Regions from separate parts of the Bacillus cereus group sp. RP43 genome, predicted to be linked through region 1. Evidence: riboswitches for the same ligand, from Rfam matches in the RefSeq annotation. Region 1 holds a riboswitch; each other region holds the start of a gene.

Region 1 (8,073 bases):
GCACTAGACTTAGGATCTAGCGCCTTTGGCGTGGGGGTTCGACTCCCTTCACCCGCACTTTTAATAAAATAACTCATACATGTTTTGCGGAAGTAGTTCAGTGGTAGAATACAACCTTGCCAAGGTTGGGGTCGCGGGTTCGAATCCCGTCTTCCGCTCCAATTTTCAATATGACATGCCGGGGTGGCGGAACAGGCAGACGCACAGGACTTAAAATCCTGCGGTGGGTGACCACCGTGCGGGTTCGACCCCCGCCCTCGGCACCATATGCGCCCGTAGCTCAATTGGATAGAGCGTTTGACTACGGATCAAGAGGTTAGGGGTTCGACTCCTCTCGGGCGCGCTTTTATTAACGGGAAGTGGCTCAGCTTGGTAGAGCACCTGGTTTGGGACCAGGGGGTCGCAGGTTCAAATCCTGTCTTCCCGATTTTCCCAAAAACATGGGGCCTTAGCTCAGCTGGGAGAGCGCCTGCCTTGCACGCAGGAGGTCAGCGGTTCGATCCCGCTAGGCTCCACTTTATTTTTTATATGTCGGAGGTATACCCAAGTTCGGCTGAAGGGATCGGTCTTGAAAACCGACAGGCGGCGAGAGTCGCGCGGGGGTTCGAATCCCTCTACCTCCTCCATTTTTTTAAAAAGTGGCTTAGTTACATATAAAAATGAATAAGATATTAATTTTTCCTTCATGGAGGTATACCCAAGTTCGGCTGAAGGGATCGGTCTTGAAAACCGACAGGCGGCGAGAGTCGCGCGGGGGTTCGAATCCCTCTACCTCCTCCATTTATTTTTAAAACATAATATCGTCGCGGGGTGGAGCAGTACGGTAGCTCGTCGGGCTCATAACCCGAAGGTCGCAGGTTCAAATCCTGTCCCCGCAACCAATGGTCCCGTGGTGTAGTGGTTAACATGCCTGCCTGTCACGCAGGAGATCGCCGGTTCGACCCCGGTCGGGACCGCCATTTTATGTTGGCTCGGTAGCTCAGTCGGTAGAGCAGAGGACTGAAAATCCTCGTGTCGGCGGTTCGATTCCGTCCCGAGCCACCATTTTTTTATGCCGGCTTAGCTCAATTGGTAGAGCAACTGACTTGTAATCAGTAGGTTGGGGGTTCAAGTCCTCTAGCCGGCATCATTTAGGGGCATAGTTTAAAGGTAGAACTGAGGTCTCCAAAACCTCCAGTGTGGGTTCGATTCCTACTGCCCCTGTAAAGTATATGGGCCTATAGCTCAGCTGGTTAGAGCGCACGCCTGATAAGCGTGAGGTCGATGGTTCGAGTCCATTTAGGCCCACCATATATTCCGCAGTAGCTCAGTGGTAGAGCTATCGGCTGTTAACCGATCGGTCGTAGGTTCGAGTCCTACCTGCGGAGCCATGGCCCGTTGGTCAAGTGGTTAAGACACCGCCCTTTCACGGCGGTAACACGGGTTCGAATCCCGTACGGGTCATAAAAAAAAGAGTCAGCATATTGCTGACTCTTTTTTATTATGTATAAGCCTCTTTTTATCACCTTATTTTCCTGAAATAAATAAAGGGATTTAGGAAAAGCTATGGTATGTATTAAAAGGAGGAGATGAAAAATGACACAAGTTAGAGAACTTATGAGTACTCATATCGTACATTGTACACCGTTAGATAATGTATATGAGGCGGCTGTAAAAATGAAGGAAGAATCGGTTGGATTGATTCCTGTTATTGAAAATAAACAAGTTGTTGGGCTTGTTACTGATCGAGACTTAGTTGTTCGTGGGATTGCTGAAAAACATCCTGGATCTAATCAAATTACAAATGTAATGACAACAAACATTGTTTCAGTTTCTCCAGATGATTCTATTGAAAAAGCTACAGAGTTAATGGCACAATATCAAATTAGACGATTACCGGTAGTTGAGAGCGGTCAACTTGTTGGGATGCTAGCACTAGGTGATTTAGCTATAAGAAAATCAGCAGATGATCAAGCAGGGTTTGCTTTAAGTGAAATCTCGGAGCATACGGAATAAATTATGTATAAAGATCAGATACATTATTCTAGTATATATGGATTAAACTAATATATTAGCGTGATGTATCTGAGACATTATATAATAAGTATAGAGTCAATATTTTTGACAGTTTTTTAAAATTTGTCATTCCTAATTTTTAATAAGAGAAAAAATGATATACTGAGAGATATAAGTATTATGATAGATTTTGAATATAACAATATTTATCATTAATGATGTAATAATGAATTAATGAATTATTATTTCCTACATAGATAAAAAGGGAAGGGGAATTATATGAGGGCTGTACAGGGCGATCCAAATTGGAATTTGGTTACAGATACATATATAGAACCAAATAATTTCGCTGAGTTATTTTCTTTGCTTGTACCTTGTCATCCAAAAGGTGAAGGGAAAGAGCGAACTATATTAGTATGGAAAGAAAAAGAATTTTATAAAGAAGAGAATTTAGCGGCATTTATCGTATATGGCATGAATAAAGTAAAGAATTTACCGCAGTTTCATAAAGATGAAATTCCAACTCTAGTACGTATTCTTCGTTTATGTCAAGAGATTGGTTGGTATGAAGAGGCAAATGCTTTTATGATAGCCCAAGGACTAGATGAATTTGTCCAAACTTCATTGGAGTATGAAACATGGGATCTGTTGACGAAAGCAGTTGCTTTAAACTATTTAATTATTAAATATCGTATTGGTGAATTAACAGCTGAGGATGTAGAAATTTGGGATCGAGTTAAATTTAATGAGAAATGTATAACAAATTGTAAACATCTATTATCTCATAAAGAAGTATTGGAATTTACATTCTTTTATATGTGTAAGCGAGCGAAGCTACTGTCAAAAGAGCAATTAAATAGTGATATGATGAGTCTAGCAATGTATTGTAATACTTTTGTGTATGATTTATATACACATGACTTATTACGAAAGTATCGTAAGTGTACAGACTTCCTATCATATTATGGACCTAGTCAGGCAGTTTTAGCTTGTCAAAGAGCTGTACTTTCTCAAATTTCCGATCGATTAGACCCTTTAAAGACAACTCATGTAGATGATTATTTATATGTGATGAAAGAAATGATGGAGCATATGACGATAGGGGTAATGGATCGGTATGGTCATTTTATTGGAAAGTTACTATCATATGTACCATTTTTCGAAATGATCCAAGTTCCACAGCATGCATATTATTGTGAAGAATTACTGTATATTTGTAAGGGAATTGAATACAAAGAAGAAATACTACGCAATTATATATTTATACAATTACATGATTGTTTACCATCATTCTTTAAACTATTTCTTAAAAATAAGCGTTATGCAACGATTCATGATATTCTTTTCTATTGGTGCGACGATGAACAAAGAATGAGCTTAGAGAAAAAATATAATCTTAGTTTTATTTATGAAAAATATGCTTGTGGATAAACCTTATTTTACATATTAAAAATTAATATAAATTAAAAAGGATCTCAAGTTTATGTGAGATCCTTTTTTGTTAGTAAAACAAGGAGAAAGTAACCAAGATAAGAAATAACATTCCATAAAGGAGAAATTGTGCAGTATAACTTCCTTGTATACCAAAAAAAGTATTCATTTTTTCATATAAATTCAATATATATTTCATTGGATTATCTTTGAAAGATTGGTACACAGTGTCTCCTCTTTTTAAGCTTCTTGTTCATGTTTTTGGTTATTAGGAACATGAACGTATCTAGCTATGAATAATAAAACACCTATAAAGAATACAGGAAGTACGGTAGATAAATAAAAACCATTACTAATTATATTTGTTATAAGAGCACTCAAAAGAAAAATTGCATTATAAATATGGGCAATTTTTTGTTTTAGCCGCATTTGTAATGCTTCCATAATGATTTCTAAAGCAACAAAAGCAATAATAATAGATAAAAATACAATGTTCGTATTATAAATGATTAAACAACAGATTAAACCTAAAAAGGCCAGGTATTCAATAAAGAGAGGTATATTGCGTGGCATATAATTTACCTAACTAAATATGGCAGTGGGTTCACTGCATTTGTTTTTTCAAAATTCCATTCCCCATTATGTAATTCAAAATGGAGATGTTGCCCGTATGAATGACCTGTGTTTCCCATATGACCTACTAATTGTCCAGTTTGTACTTGATCACCAGCTTGTACAGTGCGATCCTTCATATGAGCATAAACTGTTGTATATAATTTCCCATTTATTTGATGGGCGATGAACACGACATTGCCGTAGCTAGCCGAATAATAAGATTTCACAACTTTACCTGCAGCAGCAGCTTGAATAGAGACATTTCCTTGTGCTGCTATATCTATACCATAATGCATTTGCTCCCAGCGCATATCAAAAGTTGAGCTGATTTTCCCTTGAGTAGGGAATTTGAAAACTGCTGGAATTGATGAAGGTTGAGCTGTTTTAGCTTGTGCTGGATTTTGATTTTGATTTTGCACTACATAGTGTTTTGCTACATATCCGTATCCTGTGCCAAAACGAATTTTATACCAAGTACCTACCGTTTCTACTACTTGTACTTGTGTACCGTTTTGTAATGAGCCAAGTAGAGTGCTACTTGTACTAGCGTTGCTACGTACATTTAATTTTGGTGTTGCAACAGTATAAGAAGGAGAACCTTGTACTGTTACACCTTTTACTAGAGGTGTGGATCCATTAGATACAAATGTTTTTTGTACGTATCCAATTTTCCCGTTATGTAATATTTTGTACCAATCCCCTTGTTCACCTTGAATGGTAATGAATTGCCCATTTGGTAATATATCTAGAATAGAAGACTCTGTATTAGGTTCAGAACGAACGTTTAATGCGTTTGCATTTACGATATATTGATTCTTTGATTGAACATTTTTTTTGAATAGAATTGCATCTTTTTTCATATAGCCTGTTTTGTTGTTAACAGATACTTTATACCAATCTTGAGTTGTCTCAAGAATAGTAACCGGGCTATTAAATCGAATGTTATCAATTATTGCACTGTCTGCATGGTTATTTTGATGTAGTGCAACGTTGTCGATTTTTACATATCCAGTTTTTACTGTAGATGTTTGCTTAGCAGCCGCTGTTTGTATATCGGATTCTCCCATAGAAGGAAGTAAAGAAGCAATTGCGATAGTAGTTGCTGTTAAAGCTGTAGCTTTCATATTCATGTAATAAAGACCTCCTCTAGTTGTATAGTTGTAATTTTATTATAGTATAAAGATATAATATATTGGTCGTATTCACATAAATGTAATATGAAATCAATAAAAATAATGTTAGAAGAGAGGTTCATATATAAATATTGTATTATATATCATTTTTGGGGTCGCATTTATATTTGTTTAACATGTTAATTTTTAATTGATAATTAAGAAAATTAAAACAGTTGATGATGTCTTATGGCGATGTTATACTGACAGTGATAATTTTATAGTTTGCTAGGAGGGCTGGTGTTGCCAGCTGAGAGTAGGGCCGTAAGCCTTTGATCCTTTTTATTACCTGATCTAGATTATGCTAGCGTAGGGAAGCAATTCGGACATTAACAATCAGTCCCCGTTTCTTTGCGTATAGAAACGGGGCTTTTTTATTTGAAAATTTCATATTAACACCACTAGGGGTGCTTTTCGTGCTGAGAGAGGAATAATCCTTAACCCTTACAACACCTGATCTAGATAATACTAGCGAAGGGAAGTGGAACAACGAATAAATTATAATTTTATTTGCTGTAACCACTTCTTATATACAGAGGTGGTTTTTTTATTGAGATAAATAGATATATAGGAAGGGGAATTATAAATGAAATTTTGTGAAAAATTATTTGATACGGTGCAGCCTGTTTGGGAGAAAAGTCATAATCATCCGTTTGTAGTAGGTATGGGGGATGGTACGTTGGAAAAAGACAAATTCCAGTACTATATTATTCAAGATTATTTATATTTGTTAGATTATGCAAAGCTATATGCAATTGGGGTTGTAAAGTCAACGAATCCACAAGTTATGGCAAAATTTGCAGAGCAAATTGATGGGATTTTAAATGGTGAAATGACGATCCATAAACAGTATGCAAAAAGACTTGGCATTTCTGCACAAGAGATGGAATCTGCGAAACCATCTGCTAAAAATTTAGCCTATACAAATTACATGATGTCTGTATCTCAAAATGGCACACTTGCGGAATTAATAGCGGCACTTCTTCCATGTATGTGGAGCTATTGGGAGATTGGAAAACGTTTAAATGATATTCCTGGAGCAAGAAATCATGAGTTCTTTGGTGAATGGATTCAAGGATATAGTTCTGAAGAATACGGTAACCTTTGTATTTGGTTAATAGATTTATTAAATGAAATGGCAGTTGGAAAATCAGAGAAAGAGCTAGACCGATTAGAGGAGATTTTCTTATATTCCAGCCGATTTGAATATTTATTCTGGGATATGGCTTATCGTAAGGAGATGTGGGGTTTTGAGGAGCAAGAACATACTACAGTTTCATAATGTTTCTTTTCATTATGATGAGAAACCAATCATCAATGAATTAAATGCTTCTATACAAGATAAAGAGTTTGTAAGTATTATCGGACCGAGTGGATGCGGGAAAAGTACATTATTTCGCCTTATTACAGGATTAGAAGAGGCAAGTACTGGACAGATAGAGCTGACAGAAACAAAGAGTCATCCTGTAGGGTATATGCCTCAAAAAGATATGCTTTTGCCGTGGAGGACGATTATTGAGAATGCTGCCCTGCCGCTAGAGTGCCAAGGTGTGCAGAAGAAAGAAGCGCAAGTAAAAGCGAAAGAACTGTTACATAAATTTGGGTTACAAGGATACGAGGCGAAATATCCGAAAGATTTATCTGGTGGTATGAGACAACGTGTATCTTTTATCCGAACTTTATTAACGGGCGGGGAGATATTATTGTTAGATGAACCGTTTAGCGCATTGGACGCTTTAACGAAGGCATCTTTGCAAGAATGGTTGTTTGAACAATGGAAAGAGTGGGAAAAAACAATTTTATTTATCACTCATGATGTTGAAGAAGCATTGTTTCTTTCTAATCGAATTTTCGTTGTAGAAAATCAACCGATAGCAACTTTAACTGAGCGAATTGTGCCGCTTGATCGTAACCGAACAAGAAAAGATTTGTATAATCCTGAAGTGTTGGCGCTTAAAGAAGAGCTCCTTAGTATGTTACAAAGGCAGGTACTCGTATGATGAATCGCTTGAAGGAGTTATTACCTGCCCTCATATTAAGTGGGATTTTACTTACTCTATGGGAAGTAGGCGCAAGAATTGTAGATGAGATGTACATTTTGCCATCACCTTCTGCAATTGTAATGAAGATATGGACGCTGAAAGATATATTATTTACGGTTCATTTACCAGCAACGTTGTACGTCGTTTTAATAGGCGTTGTTATTTCTATCGTACTGGGCGTAGGGATAGCAATGTTAATGAATGCGAGTACGTGGATGGAAAGAGCATTTTATCCATTATTAGTAGCTTCACAAACAATTCCGATTACAGCACTTGCACCGCTATTTGTTTTATGGTTTGGATATACCATTTGGAGCAAGGTCGTTGTCACAGTTTTAATTACGTTTTTCCCAATTGCGGTAAATACGTATGATGGACTGCGTAGTACGAAGAAAGAATGGGAGGAGCTCTTAGTTACGTATGGTGCAACGAAAAAAGATATTTTTTTAAAGCTAAAATTGCCATCTGCTCTTCCTTATTTTTTCTCAGCGTTAAAAATTGCAGTTCCGCTTAGTGTTATCGGAGCAGCAATTGGAGAATGGCTCGGTGCACAAGCTGGACTTGGATATTTCAGTAAAAGAATGATGACGCAGTTAGACGGAGCTGGTGTATTTGCACCAATTGTATTGTTATCATTATTAGCTATCTTCTTTGTCATACTTGTTTCGATATTAGAAAAGAAATTTATTAGTTGGAGGAAACATTCATGAAATTATTAAAACGCATCTTTGTGTTTACATTATTAGTTGCAATGATTGCAGGATGTTCGAGTAATTCAGCATCAGATAAGAATAAATCAGAAAAGGAAATAACAGTAA
Region 2 (8,073 bases), 4.2 Mb from region 1:
TTCCATTCATATATATCACCTCATAAATAATGTCCGTTGTTATACTATTATTATGCAGTAATTTCTGCAAGCTTACTATCGATGAACATTACAAGAACGTGACGTTTTTGTAAGATTTTTTGTTAAATGATAAAATTTTCAAAAAAATCTTTTTTAATGGAAAATGATATGATAAAGTATAAAAGAAGTTATTGAAAACGTTTTCTCAAACGTTTTTTATTTTTAGACTAAAAGGTATGATGACCTGATAGTCTATTGATGAGGTTATTCTATTTAAAAGGGGATTCTTTAGGGGGAGAGAACAATGAACACATGGACACAAGTTTATGATCCGTTCGGTAATATTTGGATTTCGGCAGCAGTTGCACTTATTCCAATCATCTTTTTTTTCTTAGCTTTAGCAGTTTTCCGCATGAAGGGGTATGTGGCAGGATTTATTACAGTTGTACTTACAATTTTAGTAGCGTTATTTGCTTATAAAATGCCGTTTACGATGGCGATGGCAGCAACCGGGTACGGTTTCTTATATGGATTATGGCCAATTGCTTGGATTATCATTATGTCGGTATTTTTATATAAAATCTCCGTGAAAACAGGTCAATTTGATGTCATTCGTGCATCTGTATTATCTATTACAAACGATCATCGTTTACTCGTTATTTTAATCGGATTTTCATTCGGGGCATTTTTAGAAGGGGCAGCAGGATTTGGTGCACCGGTAGCGATTACGGCAGCGCTTCTTGCAGGTCTTGGGCTAAATCCCTTATATGCAGCAGGTCTTTGTTTAATCGCAAATACTGCACCAGTAGCGTTCGGAGCGATGGGGATTCCGATTACAGTTGCCGGACAAGTAACAGGCATTGATCCACATAAAATTGGACAAATGGCTGGGCATCAATTACCGTTCTTATCTTTATTTGTTCCGTTCTTTATCGTATTTTTAATGGATGGTTTTAAAGGAGTAAGACAAACGTGGCCTGCTTTATTTGTAGCGGGTAGTTCATTTGCAATTACACAGTTTATTACAGCGACGTTTTTAGGACCAGAACTTCCTGATATTACGTCAGCACTTGTAAGTTTAGTAAGTTTATCGTTATTCTTAAAAGTTTGGCAGCCGAAAGAAATTTATCAGTCTAAACAAGCGAATAGTGAAGTGGCGGCAACGACGACGGCGACATCTATGCCGAAACTAACGGTAGGAAAAGTAGTAAAAGCATGGTCTCCGTTCATTATTTTAACTGTGATGGTAGTCATTTGGAGCCAAAGTTTCTTTAAAGCATTATTCGCTCCAGGTGGTGCTTTAGAAAGTCTCGTATTTAAATTTGAAGTTCCAGGTTTGCACAATTTAGTAATGAAAGCAGAGCCAATTGTAAATAAACCAACACCTTATGAAGCAATCCTGAAATTAGATATTTTATCAGCGACTGGAACAGCAATTTTAATTGCTTGTATCATTTCTATCTTTATTTTGAAAATGAGTGCAAAAGATGCGGTAGCAACATTTAAAGAAACGTTAAACGAACTAAAAATGCCAATTCTATCTATTGGATTCGTATTAGGATTCGCATTTATCGCAAACTATTCTGGTCTATCTTCTACATTAGCGTTAGCACTAGCAGGAACTGGAGGACTATTCCCGTTCTTCTCACCATTCTTAGGCTGGATTGGCGTATTTTTAACAGGATCAGATACGTCAGCGAACGCACTGTTCTCGAATTTACAAGCAATTACAGCGCAGCAAGTCGGTGTATCTGAAGTGCTTCTCGTTGCAGCAAATACAACTGGCGGTGTAACAGGTAAAATGATTTCTCCGCAATCGATTGCGATTGCTTGTGCGGCAGTTGGACTTGCTGGGAAAGAGTCAGATTTGTTCCGCTTTACATTAAAGCATAGTTTATTCTTCGTTACTATTGTTGGGATTATGACTTATGTGCAGGCTTATTATTTAACGTGGATGATTCCGTAAACGAAAAAGAAATAACCTTTGCATTTTTCAGATTATCGTGTATGATGGGAAAGTATTGAAAATTAAATCAGTGATAAACTAGGGGTGCCTAACGTATGCGTAGGCTGAGAGAGAAGCGTGTGAACTTCTTAACCCTTTGGACCTGATCTGGCTCGTACCAGCGTAGGGAAGTTAACGGCTTTACATAATTATGTCTTTATGAGCCAGGTCCTTATTTTTTTATGGACCTGGCTCTTTTTATTTTGGCATACGCTGGCCATATCTCGTCCTTGTCACGTACAGGGGGGCAACAAAGGTTATGAAACAGTCTGTTTCAGCTGAGCAAATTGAATTGAAATCGAGTTTACCAGGAAGTAAGAAAGTGTATGTGGATGGGCCACGTGAAGGTATGAAAGTGCCGATGCGTGAGATTGAACAAAGCGATACAAATGGTGTTCCAAACTCGCCCATTCGTGTATACGATACGAGTGGTCCTTATACAGATCCTGAGTATAAAGTGGAGCTGGAAAAGGGGATTCCAACGCCGCGCCACTCTTGGACTGTGGGGCGTGGTGATGTAGAAGGATACGAAGGGCGCGAAGTAAGACCAGAGGATGACGGTGTGAAAGTGGCTTCAAAACATACACCTGTTTTCCCGCAAATGGATCGCAAGCCGCTTAGAGCGAAGCAAGGTGCAAATGTTACGCAAATGCATTATGCGCGTAATGGCATTATTACGTCTGAGATGGAATATGTCGCGATTCGTGAAGGGGTAGAGCCTGAATTTGTTCGTAAGGAGATTGCAGAAGGTCGTGCGATTTTGCCGGCGAACATTAACCATCCTGAAGCGGAACCGATGATAATTGGACGTAATTTTCATGTAAAGGTAAATGCAAATATCGGAAACTCTGCTGTATCGTCTTCTATTGCAGAAGAAGTAGAGAAGATGACGTGGGCGACTCGCTGGGGTGCAGATACGATTATGGATTTATCTACAGGTAAAAACATTCATACAACACGTGAGTGGATTATTCGTAATGCTCCGGTACCAGTTGGAACTGTGCCAATTTATCAAGCGCTTGAAAAAGTAAACGGAATTGCAGAGGATTTAACGTGGGAAGTGTACCGTGATACGTTAATTGAGCAAGCGGAGCAAGGCGTTGATTACTTCACGATTCACGCTGGTGTATTACTTCGTTACATTCCAATTACTGCAAAGCGTATGACAGGTATTGTTTCGCGCGGTGGTTCGATTATGGCGCAGTGGTGTTTATTCCATCATAAAGAAAACTTCCTATATACTCATTTTGAAGAGATTTGTGAAATTATGAAGCAGTACGATGTTTCGTTCTCTCTTGGAGATGGATTACGTCCAGGTTCTATTGCAGATGCAAATGACGAAGCTCAGTTTTCTGAGCTTGAAACACTTGGTGAATTAACAAAAATCGCTTGGAAACATGATGTGCAAGTTATGATTGAAGGACCTGGGCATGTACCGATGCATTTAATTAAAGAAAATATGGAGAAAGAACTTGATATTTGTCAGGGCGCGCCGTTTTATACCCTTGGGCCGTTAACGACAGATATTGCACCAGGTTATGATCATATTACTTCAGCGATTGGTGCTGCGATGATCGGCTGGTTTGGAACGGCGATGCTTTGTTATGTAACTCCGAAAGAACATTTAGGTTTACCGAACAAAGATGATGTTCGCGAAGGGGTTATTACGTACAAAATCGCTGCGCATGCAGCCGATCTTGCGAAAGGGCATAAAACGGCTCATCAGCGTGATGATGCACTTTCAAAAGCACGATTTGAATTCCGCTGGCGCGATCAATTTAATTTATCTTTAGACCCTGAGCGCGCGATGGAGTATCATGATGAAACATTGCCAGCAGAAGGCGCGAAAACAGCTCATTTCTGTTCGATGTGTGGACCAAAGTTTTGTAGTATGAGAATTTCGCATGATATTCGTGAATATGCGAAAGAAAATGATTTAGAAACGACAGAAGCAATTGAAAAAGGAATGAAAGAGAAAGCGGTAGAATTTAAAGAAACTGGTAGTCACTTATATCAATAATACGTTACACCTCTTTACTTGATTGATCACACTGTACCTAACTTAAATATAGAAGAAGCCCCCTTTGCTAAGACGGTAGCAAAGGGGGCTTCTGTTGTCTATAAGGAGAAGAATAAGTGTACCCAGTAGTATAAGAGGAATAATGTGACGACTGTTGTGAGTGGGATTACGATGAGAGATACACTTAAATAATCTTTCCATTTCACTTTAATTTTGTTTTGTCTTAGTATATACATCCAAATGAGGGAAGCTAGCGTACCAATTGGTAACAATAGTGAACCGATGTCACTACCAATGATATTTGCGAGATAGATAGTTTTTAATGTGACTGGATCTAGTCCCATTTCTGTTAACGTAATGGTACCGATCATAAGTGCAGGGTGATTATTGAAGATGTTAGAGAGGATAGATACAAGTCCGCCCATCGCAAAGCTTGCATAGAGTAGATGCTGATTTACAACTGGCTCGAGCCAATTTACAAGTGCTGCTGTTAATCCTGCGTTGTGAAGCCCGTAAATAATTACATACATAGAGAAAGCGAAAATTAAAATGTGCCACGGTGTCTTTTTCAAAATATCGACTGGGTTTGTTCGTAAGTAGTACCATCTCCAGATGAGAAGAACGAGTGAACCGAGTACAGCAACAATTTCAATTGGGATCGATAAGAAGGATGCAACGAATAGAAGACAGCGCATAAGGAAGACGAAGCCTAATACTTTTAACATGAATTTTGTACGTTTTTGTTTCGTATCAACAGAATTTTTTCCTTTTAACGGATGGAAGTTTTTCGTGAAAAAAATCTCTTCAATATCATATGAAGAAACAGGTAGTCTTTTTGGAAGTTTTTTCTTTAAAATTGTATACATGAGCCATGACATAAACAGTAGTCCTAGTGTTGCAGGTACAAACATCATAGCTGTGTGCATATAAAGAGTCATATTAACAATATTTAATGCGATTAAGTTTACGATATTACTTACACCGATTGGTGCACTAGATGCAGTGGCGATTAAAGCACCGCTTAATAAATAAGGGATTTGTTGATGAGGTTTTAATTGAAGGTTTTTCAGAAGTAAAATCAAAATCGGTGTTGTAATTAAAATACTACCGTCGTTATTGAATAAAAGAGTCATAAGAAAACATAATAATTGAATATACCAGTATAAACGGCGACCGGAGCCCTTTGCTAAATTTGCAAGTTTTGCTGCGGACCAGTGGAAGAAGCCGAAGCTTTCTAATATAACCGCCATAACGATGGTCGCTAATATTGTTATAGAGGCACCGCCGATTTTACTTATAATGTCCATGACGTCTGGCTTTGATACAAGTCCAGTAATGAGGATAATGCCAGCGCCGACTGCTGCCGGCCATGCCTCATTTAAGCCACGGGGTCGCCAAAAGACAACAATCATTGTTAAGAAGAATACAATAATAGTAATCCATATTTCAATGCTCATATTTAACCTACCTTTCTATTTCCCTTGAACAAATGTAGCTTGTCTCAAGTTTATATTGCTAGTATATTCAGCAGAAAATAAGAAGAACTAGGCATATAATGGAATGGCGTGAATATGTGTTCTTTGAGCTATAGGACAAGTATCAGTGGTAGGTGTAATAACTATTAGGAGAGACGTCTAATAAATGAGGGGCATTCTATGTACGAATGCCCCTCATTTAGCCCGCTATTTGTGGGCAGTAAGACACCCACCTCAAAACTCGGCTGGAGCAAAGAAGTTAGGTGGGAGCCTTACTGCCCGTAAACGCCCGATTAGTGAAGGCTAATAATCAGTGGGGGATGAAAAAACAAACTGATTAAAGTTTCACTTTATTATTTTTCCTTTAAAAAAGTTCGATCCTTCAAGAATAAATTCCAGAAGAAAATGAATCCGGGTAATAAAATTGCAATCCCGATTGCGTAAAGAATAAGAAGTGCATAGAATGTTTCGACCGTCGTAAAGCTTGTAAATACAGTTACGTCCGGATAAATGATATACGGTAAATGGGCGACGCCGTAAGCGTAGCTTGCAAATGCATATTGAGCGACGACAGCTAAAACTGCAATGCGAGGAAAACCTAGTGTGCTGTACTTCTTATTTGTCCACCAAAGGGAGGAATATCCGATAACAAATAAAATGATAGAGACTGTAAACCATGGGAATTGCTTTATTAGTCCTTGCATAAGCCAGTGTGTTTCAGGGTCCATTACAACGAGAGCAATAATAGCAGTCACGAGCGTTGCAGGACCAAGTATGATGGCATTTCTTCTATAAATTCGGTACGTATCTTCAGAACCTTGTTCCCTAGCAAAATCAGCAAGAAAGAGAGATGATAGAAATAGTTCCGAAGTTAGTCCAAAGAGCATATAACAATAAATAACGGGACTAGAAAGAAGTTTTCCGTAAAGGAGCACTTCTTTTCCTTCAGACATCGTAATATAGGCACCTTCTGTAACGGGCAGAACGGTAATTAATAGAGCTGGGATTAAGAGCCCAGTAATTCCTGAAATAATCCGAAGAAGGTGTTGGTACTTTGGCAGGGAGTAAGCAAATACCATAAATGTACTACGAATCGCAACGAGTACTAAAATTAACATAACTGGTACAAACATAACTGTTGCAAGGGTAAAGGCCGCTTTTGGAAAGAAACCGAGAAAAGCAACAACGACAAAGACAAGAAACGTATTTGTTACTTCCCAAGTTGGTGATAGGTACCGATTAGCAAGCTTGGCAGCAAGCGTCGGGTGTTTAGCATATACCATGCCCCAAAAACCAGCTCCAAAATCAATAGACCCTAGTATGCTATATACGAAAATAAGAGCCCATAAGATGATGATTGCAATGCTTTCCTCATGCACGAGAATCGCCTCCTTCGTGATGTAAATCATTCTTTAACGGATGTTTCTTAAAGAATGTCCGTAGTACAAAGACTGTTAAAATACCGAGTCCAATATATAAAATGATGAATAAAACAAATAAAGGACCGACGAAATCAGCACGTGTGGAAGCATCTACCGTGCGTTGCATGCCATAAATTGTCCATGGCTGACGACCACTACAACTAAAAATCCATCCGAATTCAATACCGAGCAACATAACGGGGCCACAGGCGGCAGCTCCCCAAAGAAGCCACTTCGGTAACTCTACTCCTTTTTTTCGGTAAACAAAGTACCAATATAAGAGGGCAATAGCTGCAACTGCAAAGGTAAAGGCAGCGGTGCCGACCATTAAGTTGAACAGTGTATGTGTGTAAAATGGTGGCCATGTTTCTTGTGGAAATTCCTTTAGACCTTTTACAACGGTGTTAGGGTCTAGTCCCACTAATAAGCTAAGCATATTAGGAATTTCCAGTGCATAGTTTAGTTCAAGTGTGTTAGGATCCACAACCCCGCCAATCGATAAAGGAGCGTGTGATGTCGTTTCAAACAAAGCTTCAGCAGATGCTAGTTTTTCAGGTGAATGTTTATGTAAGGCAATAGCAGATTCGTGTCCTGAAAGCCACATCGTAGCACCTGTGATAAATGTAACGACAAGCCCTAACAGTAATCCCTTTTTATGGTAAGCAATTTCATGTGTACTTAAATTTTTCTTTAATAATTTAAATCCAGCGATAGAAGCGATAACAGCTGCTCCGGTTGTATAGGCTGTAATAACGACGTGGAATGCACTTGTGCCAAAGCTCGGATTAAAGAAAGCTTTCCACGGATCAACGTTAAAAACTGAGCCATCTGGACCCATTGAAAAGCCCGCAGGTGTATTCATCCATGTATTTGCTGATGTAATAAGCACGGCGGATGCAGTGGCACCAATCATAACGAAAAATAGCGAGATTAATCTCATAACTGGAGGTAGTTTATCAGCCGCATATACATAAATAGACATGAATAAAGCCTCTAAAAAGAAGGCGAAAATCTCAATTTGAAATGGAACGGAAATAACTTGTCCAACAATTTTGGCGAAACCAGGCCAAAGAAGTGAAATTTGTACACCAACAATTGTTCCAGTTGGAATTGCTACACCGAGAAGGATAGCAAAAGCCTTTGTCCATCTTT
Region 3 (8,073 bases), 310 kb from region 1:
AGACCCAACGGCAGAAAGAGAAAAGAGAGAGAAGTTAACAGAGAAATTAGATGAATCAACGGAAGAATTGAACAGTGTTGGACAAACGTACATTGTTGGAGCAAAAGAAAATGAAAAAGGTGAGCTACAAATCGTCGATTTGTCTACAGGTTTAGCAAATGTTGTTGAAGTAAGACCGGGAGACTATTATAAACAACCAGATCTTTGGATGGAAGCGTATGATAAAGTAATGAGCACGAAAAAAGCAAATATGACAGAAGTATATGAAGACGCATTAGGAACATGGGTAACGATATTAGAGCCAATTAAAGATGGAGAAGATAATATTGTGGCACTTGTTGCAGCTGATGTAGATGCCTCTATTGTTCCTAGTACAAAGGAAAAGTTCATTATACAAGGTTTAATGTTTATTTGTATTTCTGTTTTAATTGCAACTTTTATTCAATTCTTAATTGTACGTAACGCACTTGCTCCATTGCGAGATTTACGTGAAGGATTGCGCAAAGTCGGTGAAGGTGATTTAAGTATTAAATTAGAGGAAAGACCAGATGATATAGGTATTATTAATGCGTATTTTAATAGTACCATCGAGAAGTTTAAAGGAATTATAGATAAAGTGAAGCAGACAGCAGAACAGGTTTCCTCATCTTCACAAGAATTGTCAGTGAGTACGAAAGAGAATAGCATGGCAGTCCAAGGAATCGTAAGTTCTATGGTTGAGTTAAGAGCTGGCGCTCAGTCACAAGAAACTTCAGGACCAAAGTATTTAGGTATTGTATATGAAATGGAAGATAAGATGGAAGAGATAAATAATGCTGCAAAACAAATGGCGAAAGAGTCTGAAGGTATGGAGCATCATTCGGTAAAAGGAAATGGTGTTATTGAACAGACGATTAATCAAATGAACATAATACAAAATGCAGTACAAGATTTATCTTCTACTATTTATTCTTTGGAAACAAAATCAAAAGAAATTAGTGATATTGTAACAGTAATTACCGGTATTTCAAATCAAACCAATTCGCTAGCTTTAAATGCTTTTATTGAAGCTTCACGTGCTGAGGAAACCGGAAATGGATTTGTCGTTGTTGCTGATGAAGTGCGTAAATTAGCAGAGCAGACGGAAGTATCAGCAAAAGATATAGCGAAATTAATAGGGGAAACACAAGTTGAAACGGAAGAAGCTGTTGTTTCAATGCAAAATACTTTAAAAGAAGTAGAATCTGGAATGAAACTTGTTGAAAGTAGTGGTGCTTTCTTTGGGGAAATTTCAAAATCAGCACAATCTGTTACAAATCAAGTTAGAGTTGTTTCTAGCAATTCAAGTGATATATTGCAAAATAGCCAAAATATTGTTCGTGTTGTAAATGAACTATCGCTTATCGCAAGTACGTATGCGAATAGTAGTAGTAATGTTGAAGAAAGTATGAAAGAACAGGAAATGTCTGTACAAGATATTGCTGAATTAGCCAGTTCTTTAAGCTGGCTTTCACAGGAGCTACAAGAGTTAATTGGGGAATTCAAAAGTTAAATGAAATGATTATACGTGCTTTTGTTTGTTCAATAAAATAAATCATGCTACAATGAAAACGAATTAAGAACCGGGGAGCCAATTGGCTGAGAGGATGTAAGTGTACATCGACCCTCAACCTGATCTGGATAATGCCAGCGTAGGGAGTTACTTTAAAGTGATGTAGCATAAGTTATTATAGAATAACTTGTATACAAGGCTTTCCTACATGGTAGGAAAGCCTTTTCTTTTTTTGAAAACATATTTTGTAAGGGGGATTTTATTATGTCACAACAAGTTACAATTTCATTTTCAGTAGTACCACAAGCGAAGAACAAAGATGTGTATTCCGTTGTTGATAAAGCAATTGAAGTTGTACAACAATCGGGAGTTCGTTATGAAGTAGGGGCAATGGAAACAACGTTGGAAGGAGAATTAGATGTACTTCTTGACGTCATTAAACGCGCGCAACAAGCTTGCGTCGATGCTGGAGCAGAAGAAGTAATCACTTCTATTAAAATTCACTATCGTCCAAGTACGGGCGTAACGATTGACGAAAAAGTTTGGAAGTACCGTGATGAATATGCAAAACCAGAAGCGATCTAAAATAATTACAACAATTTGGCTTATCCTTCTCATTGCTATATGGGAAGGATCTGTTTCATTATTTAAAATTGAGCCGTGGATTTTACCGAAGCCGTCTGCAATTGTGCAAGAGCTAATTGGAATGAAAGATTTACTATTACCGAATACAGTGCAAACGTTACAGGAAGTAATAATTGGGTTGTTTTTTGCAATTTTACTTGGGACTAGTATTGCTATCATTATGGATGTCATCCCTTTATTTCGGATTTTAATGAATCCGTTGCTCGTTATTTCGCAAACAATTCCAATCGTTGTGCTCGCACCATTATTTATTATTTGGTTTGGATACGGGATGTTGCCAAAAGTAATGGTTGTTATTCTTGTTTGTTTCTTCCCAATTGCGCTTAGCATTTTAGAAGGTTTCCAAACGGTAGATAAAAATTTGCTGAAGTTGTTACAAACGATGAAGGCGACAAAGTGGCAAATTTATCAGAAAGTAAAATTTCCAGCAGTGCTCCCGTACTTTTTCTCAGGTTTAAAAATTGCTGTTACATATAGTGTGATGGGAGCGATTATTGGGGAATGGCTTGGTGCCAGTGAAGGATTAGGAGTTATGCTTACAAGAGCAACAAAATCCTTTTTAACGGCTCGAGTATTTGGTGTTGCAGCGATTATCGTCATGGTGACATTATGTCTGTACTTTATTGTTGAATTTATGGCAAGAATAACAGCACCATGGATATACAGAAAGGGCGGCAGAAAATGAAAAAAGGTTTAAAAATTATGTTAGCTGCATTATTAGCAGTAACTGTGGCTGGGTGTAATCCGGCGAAGAAAGAAGAAAGTTCAAGTAAAGATAAAAAAGTAAAAGTCGTTTTAGATTGGTTTCCAAATACGAATCATACTGGCTTATATGTAGCGCAAACGAAAGATTATTACAAAAAGCAAGGGCTTGATGTAGAAATTATCCAGCCTGGTGATAATGTAACGGCAGAGCAGATGATTGCTTCTGGAAAAGCGGACTTTGCGATAAGCGCACAAGAAAATGTAACATTAGCTCGTGTTGAAGGAATCCCAGTTGTTTCTGTTGGTGCAATTATTCAGCATAATACCTCTGCTTTTGCATCACTAAAAAAAGATAATATGATGTCACCAAAAGATTTTGAAGGTAAACGTTATGGTGGCTGGGGAGGACCAGCGGAAGAGGCGACGTTAAAAACGATTATGGAGAAACATCAAGCTGATTTTAATAAAGTCGAAAAAATTATTCTTGGACAAACAGACTTCTTCAAATCAATTGGCCGTGATGCAGATTTCGAATGGATTTATTACGGATGGGATGGAATTGAAGCGAAGCGTCAAGGAAAAGAGTTAAATACGATTATGGTGAAAGATTTAGATCCAGCACTCGATTTCTATAGCCCTGTCATTATTACAAGTGAAAAACATACGAAGCAAGATAAAGATTTCGTGAAAAAGTTTATGACTGCAACGACAGAAGGTTATGATTTTGCAATTAAAGAACCGAAAGAAGCTGCGGATATTTTAATTAAAGCTGTTCCAGATGTGAATAAAGAATTAGTACAAGAAAGCCAAAAGTGGTTAAGTACAAAGTATCAAGATGATGCAAAAGCGTGGGGAGTACAGAAGGAAGAAGTTTGGACAAATTACATGAATTTCTTATATGACAACAAAGTTATTAAGAAGAAAATTGATGTGAAAGATGCCTTTACAAATGAATTCCTTCCAAGTGAAAAATGAGTGGATTACTAATAAAAGAGGTTGTAAAAGCTTTTGATGGAAAGAATGTATTAAAAAATATTAGTGCTTCTATACAGGAGGGAGAATTCGTCTCTTTTGTAGGTCCAAGTGGTTGTGGAAAAAGCACTTTGTTAAATATGATCGCGAGTGTTGAAGAGCCAACGAGTGGAGAGGTATTTTATAACGAGGAACATGTGAAAAAACAAGATGTTGTAAGTTATATGCCGCAACAAGATTTATTATTACCGTGGCGATCGGCTTTGCAAAATATCGTTCTTCCATTGGAAATCGAAGGGAAGCCTAAAAAACAAAGGCTGACAGAAGGAATGGAAGCATTAAAGCAGTTTGAGCTAGATGAATATGCAGATCATTATCCAGATGAGTTATCAGGTGGAATGCGTCAAAGAATTAGTTTCCTTCGCACATATTTATGTGAAAAGCCAATTATGCTACTGGATGAGCCTTTTGGAAAATTAGATGCATTTACAAAAATGGAAGTACACAGTTGGCTTTTAAATTCTTGGCATCAAGAAAAGCAAACAATCGTTATGGTTACGCATGACTTAGATGAGGCAATTTTACTTTCTGATCGCGTATTTATTTTATCTCAAAGACCAGCATCAATAGTTGGCGAGGTACAAGTGAAATTACCTAGGCCACGAACGATGGATATGTTAACATCACTTGAGTTAAAGGAAGATAAGGAAGAAATTTTAAGAGTATTAGCTCCTTATATGAAAAAATAGAAAAAGCTCTTACCAGACTTTAATATAATTGCTGGTAAGAGCTTTTTTTATAGAACATGAAAAGAATGAGAAGGAACAAAAGAAAAAATAGAGAATAGAATATAACAGAGTAGTTTATACTCTTAATATAACAAATATTAAAGGAGTGAAAGGATAAAATGACTTTATCAACTGTTCTTCAAATGGTTTTAGCTTGATACGGGAGAAGTCTGCCCATTTTTAACGATTAAGCTAAATTGAAGACAGCAGGTAAAGAACCTTAATCCTTTTTTACGATAATATGTAATGGGTAAGGTGTATTCACCTTACCCATTTTTTATATGCACAATTAAATAAGGCTTTATACTGTTGCTCTCTCTATTTAGCTTATGAACCATAAGTAAAGGAGAGAAAAAGATGAGTATATTAACAGTAGAAAATTTAAGTCATTCATATGGTGAAAAACCCATTTTATATAATGCGTGCTTTCGACTATTAAAGGGTGAGCATGTTGGGCTAGTAGGAAAAAATGGAGTTGGAAAATCAACATTGTTAAGGATTTTAACAGGAGAACTTATACATGATGACGGGAAGATTGAATGGTTTCCACATATGAAGGTAGGCTTTTTACAGCAGCATATGGATTTGCAAGAGAGGATAACAATTGAAGGGTACTTACAAAGTGCATTTTCTAATTTGTATGCGATTGAATGTGAAATGTTAAAAATTGCTGAAGAAATGAATGGAGCAGGAGAGGTAGAAAAACTGTTAGTAAAGTATGGAGAATTACAAACTATATTGGAAAGCTCTAATTTCTATCAAATTCATACAGAAATTGAAGAAGTAGCAATCGGTTTAGGTTTATTTGAAATAGGGTTGAAAAAGGATGTTTCAAATTTAAGTGGAGGACAGCGAACAAAGTTATTACTTGGGAAGCTCCTTTTAGAAAAAGCTGATGTTTTATTGCTAGATGAGCCAACAAACTATTTAGATACAACTCATATAGAATGGTTGCAATTATATTTGAAGCTGTATGAAAAAGCTTATATTATCATTTCACATGACGAAATATTTTTGAACAATGTTGCGAATGTTATTTATCATTTAGAAGAACGGAAAGTTAAGCGGTATGTAGGAGATTATGAAAAGTTTGTGCAAAGTTATCAATTGCAAAAGAAGCAAGTACAATTGGCGTATGTGAAACAGCAAAAAGAAATCTCTCAGCTAGAAACATTTATTCAAAAAAATAAAATTCGAAAAGCGAAACAGGCAAAAAGTCGAGAAAAAGTATTGGAGAAAATGCAAAGGGTTGAAAAAGTTAATCATGTAACTCGATCCCGTTTTGATTTCAATGTTTATGAGGAGCCAGTGAGTCGTATATTGCAAGCTGAGAAACTAAGGATAGGTTATAGTGATCCGTTATGTCCAGAGTTGAATTTACAAGTGAAAAAAGGAGAAAAAATAGCGATTGTTGGTCATAATGGAATTGGAAAAACGACAATGTTAAAAACGTTATTAGGTCAAATAAAGCCGTTAAGCGGTTCAATTTCTGTTGGAGAACGAGTAAATCCTGCTTATTTTGCACAGGAGGAGTTTGCTTCAGAAACAACACCATTAGAGAAAGTTTGGGCAGAAAGACCAGATATGACAAAGAAAGAAGTACGCCAAGCATTAGCAAAGTGTGGTTTGAAAGAAGAACACGTATTAAAACCTATTAGTTTATTAAGCGGCGGGGAACAGACGAAAGTACGTTTATGTGAACTTATCGTAACGAAAAGCAACGTTTTAATTTTAGATGAACCAACTAATCATCTGGATATAGAAACAAAAAAGTCTTTGCAGGAAGCGTTACAACAATATAAAGGAACAGTTTTACTTGTTTCACATGAGCCTTCTTTCTATGAAGCATGGATAACAAAAGTATGGAATATAGAAGAATGGAACGCTGAACAATAAGAATAAAGAAAAGACATTAGCTTTTATAAGCTAATGTCTTTTCTTTGTGATTAACATGATTTTCGAGAACTCTTACATGAGAATTGTATGAAGAAGCACTCTTATGGTGCGCTTATAAGCGTGCTTTTTCTTTTGTTATGTTTATATTTATAATAATACTAGATGCCTTTCCCTAATAGGCGACTATCTTTCTTTATATATATAGATAGTTAGAAATGGAATAAAAATAATTCCTATATGTAAAGGATAATGTGATTAGTATAGGAAGACAATAGAATTTAAAGGAAATTCATGTAAAATTCAGATGAACTTCACACGAACTTCATATTAGAAACTAAATATAATTATAATAGGTTATTATAATATAAATTTGTGATTTTTCATAAAATTAAAAGTTTGAATTTAGGATAGAGCACTCAAACCTAAATTCAAACTTTAGTGAAATAATTAATGGATGTTACGTTTAGTTTTCGCTAATGGATGCATTTACAAGTTCGGCGGGATTGCCTGTTCCTGCCCCTCCGATTGTAACTGATCCACCAGGAGGAATTTCACCATTCCATCCTGCATTCGTAATTACGTAATGATTATTTATTTTACTACTAATTTTAGAATCCCAAACTTGTGTTAAATTGCCGTTATAATCAAATTCTAATTTCCAGTTTTTAATAGGGGTCGTTCCGCTATTTTTAATTATAATTGAGAAGTTGTAACCACTTCCCCAATTTGAAGTGACTGAAAAGGTAGCATTGCCATTTCCACCAGGAGGTGTTGTGTTAGCATCATCTGTTTTTATAAGAATAGAAGTAGGTTGTGATTTGTTACCAGCAGCATCCTTTGCTAATACTGAAAATGTGTATTCTGTATTAGGTTTCAAGTTTTTAATTGTAATGCTATTTGTTGTTGTACTCCATTTCTCTTCTCCGGCAGTAATTTCATATTTCGTAACTCCTACGTTATCAGTAGATGCAGTCCAGTTTAATTGAACTGAGTTTGAATTTTTATTTGTAACAGAAATATTTTTTACGTTTGTTGGTGATTCAGTATCTTTTTGAGTAATAGGTCCACCAAGTAATTCTTTTACTAACGTATCAAGTAATTTTGGTCCACTACAACTATATTTTGGACTTGTACGGCAATCCCCGCTTAGTTCCCAAAACATTGCGCCACTTAAACCTTTTGTCTTTATATAGTCTGTTTTATATTTCATAGATTCGTTGTCATCATAGCTAATAAACGTGCCTGTAGTCGCATTATATAAATAAGGTACTTTCGCTACATCGTTCCATCCGCGAACAAAACCATTTTTATTAACATAATTAGCTGCTAAATCACCATAATCGTACACACCTGTGTCACCGGTAGAATAATCATCCCAAGTACCTTTAGAAGCGAGCTTTCCATCACTACCTGGTTTACAAGGTTGGTATTGCCCATTATTTTCTTTTCCGCAACTTTTCCATCCGCGTCCGTAAAAAGGTACACCTAATACGAGTTTATCCGCTGGAACCCCTTCATTTGTATAAATGTCTATCG

The links. Region 1 has a riboswitch for thiamine pyrophosphate ahead of tenA (thiaminase II). Riboswitches for the same ligand answer to the same signal wherever they lie in the genome.
Region 2: another riboswitch for thiamine pyrophosphate. It lies ahead of thiC (phosphomethylpyrimidine synthase ThiC); the one in region 1 lies ahead of tenA (thiaminase II).
Region 3: another riboswitch for thiamine pyrophosphate. It lies ahead of QCI75_RS24645 (MTH1187 family thiamine-binding protein); the one in region 1 lies ahead of tenA (thiaminase II).

Annotation. Positions count from the first base shown of each region.
Region 1 covers NZ_JARVHQ010000001.1:4,429,246-4,437,318, reverse strand. Annotated here, with positions in the region: tRNA gene QCI75_RS23180 (tRNA-Leu) at 1-57, shown strand, start outside; tRNA gene QCI75_RS23175 (tRNA-Gly) at 87-161, shown strand; tRNA gene QCI75_RS23170 (tRNA-Leu) at 178-266, shown strand; tRNA gene QCI75_RS23165 (tRNA-Arg) at 270-343, shown strand; tRNA gene QCI75_RS23160 (tRNA-Pro) at 354-427, shown strand; tRNA gene QCI75_RS23155 (tRNA-Ala) at 443-515, shown strand; tRNA gene QCI75_RS23150 (tRNA-Ser) at 534-626, shown strand; tRNA gene QCI75_RS23145 (tRNA-Ser) at 688-780, shown strand; tRNA gene QCI75_RS23140 (tRNA-Met) at 805-881, shown strand; tRNA gene QCI75_RS23135 (tRNA-Asp) at 884-959, shown strand; tRNA gene QCI75_RS23130 (tRNA-Phe) at 969-1,044, shown strand; tRNA gene QCI75_RS23125 (tRNA-Thr) at 1,054-1,126, shown strand; tRNA gene QCI75_RS23120 (tRNA-Trp) at 1,133-1,203, shown strand; tRNA gene QCI75_RS23115 (tRNA-Ile) at 1,214-1,290, shown strand; tRNA gene QCI75_RS23110 (tRNA-Asn) at 1,296-1,370, shown strand; tRNA gene QCI75_RS23105 (tRNA-Glu) at 1,372-1,443, shown strand; gene QCI75_RS23100 (CBS domain-containing protein) at 1,576-1,995, shown strand; gene QCI75_RS23095 (DUF3965 domain-containing protein) at 2,275-3,426, shown strand; gene QCI75_RS23090 (hypothetical protein) at 3,667-3,999, opposite strand; gene QCI75_RS23085 (SH3 domain-containing protein) at 4,005-5,171, opposite strand; TPP riboswitch at 5,434-5,546, shown strand; TPP riboswitch at 5,607-5,710, shown strand; gene tenA (thiaminase II) at 5,800-6,495, shown strand; gene QCI75_RS23075 (ABC transporter ATP-binding protein) at 6,464-7,213, shown strand; gene QCI75_RS23070 (ABC transporter permease) at 7,213-7,965, shown strand; gene QCI75_RS23065 (ABC transporter substrate-binding protein) at 7,962-8,073, shown strand, end outside.
Region 2 covers NZ_JARVHQ010000001.1:278,822-286,894, forward strand. Annotated here, with positions in the region: gene QCI75_RS01365 (magnetosome magnetite crystal formation protein family) at 1-10, opposite strand, end outside; gene lldP (L-lactate permease) at 305-1,966, shown strand; TPP riboswitch at 2,037-2,152, shown strand; gene thiC (phosphomethylpyrimidine synthase ThiC) at 2,265-4,025, shown strand; gene QCI75_RS01380 (arsenic transporter) at 4,124-5,482, opposite strand; gene QCI75_RS01385 (cytochrome d ubiquinol oxidase subunit II) at 5,854-6,879, opposite strand; gene cydA (cytochrome ubiquinol oxidase subunit I) at 6,872-8,073, opposite strand, start outside.
Region 3 covers NZ_JARVHQ010000001.1:4,734,678-4,742,750, reverse strand. Annotated here, with positions in the region: gene QCI75_RS24650 (methyl-accepting chemotaxis protein) at 1-1,531, shown strand, start outside; TPP riboswitch at 1,593-1,694, shown strand; gene QCI75_RS24645 (MTH1187 family thiamine-binding protein) at 1,796-2,116, shown strand; gene QCI75_RS24640 (ABC transporter permease) at 2,088-2,861, shown strand; gene QCI75_RS24635 (ABC transporter substrate-binding protein) at 2,858-3,856, shown strand; gene QCI75_RS24630 (ABC transporter ATP-binding protein) at 3,853-4,602, shown strand; gene QCI75_RS24625 (ABC-F family ATP-binding cassette domain-containing protein) at 4,999-6,537, shown strand; gene QCI75_RS24620 (glycosyl hydrolase family 18 protein) at 7,001-8,073, opposite strand, start outside.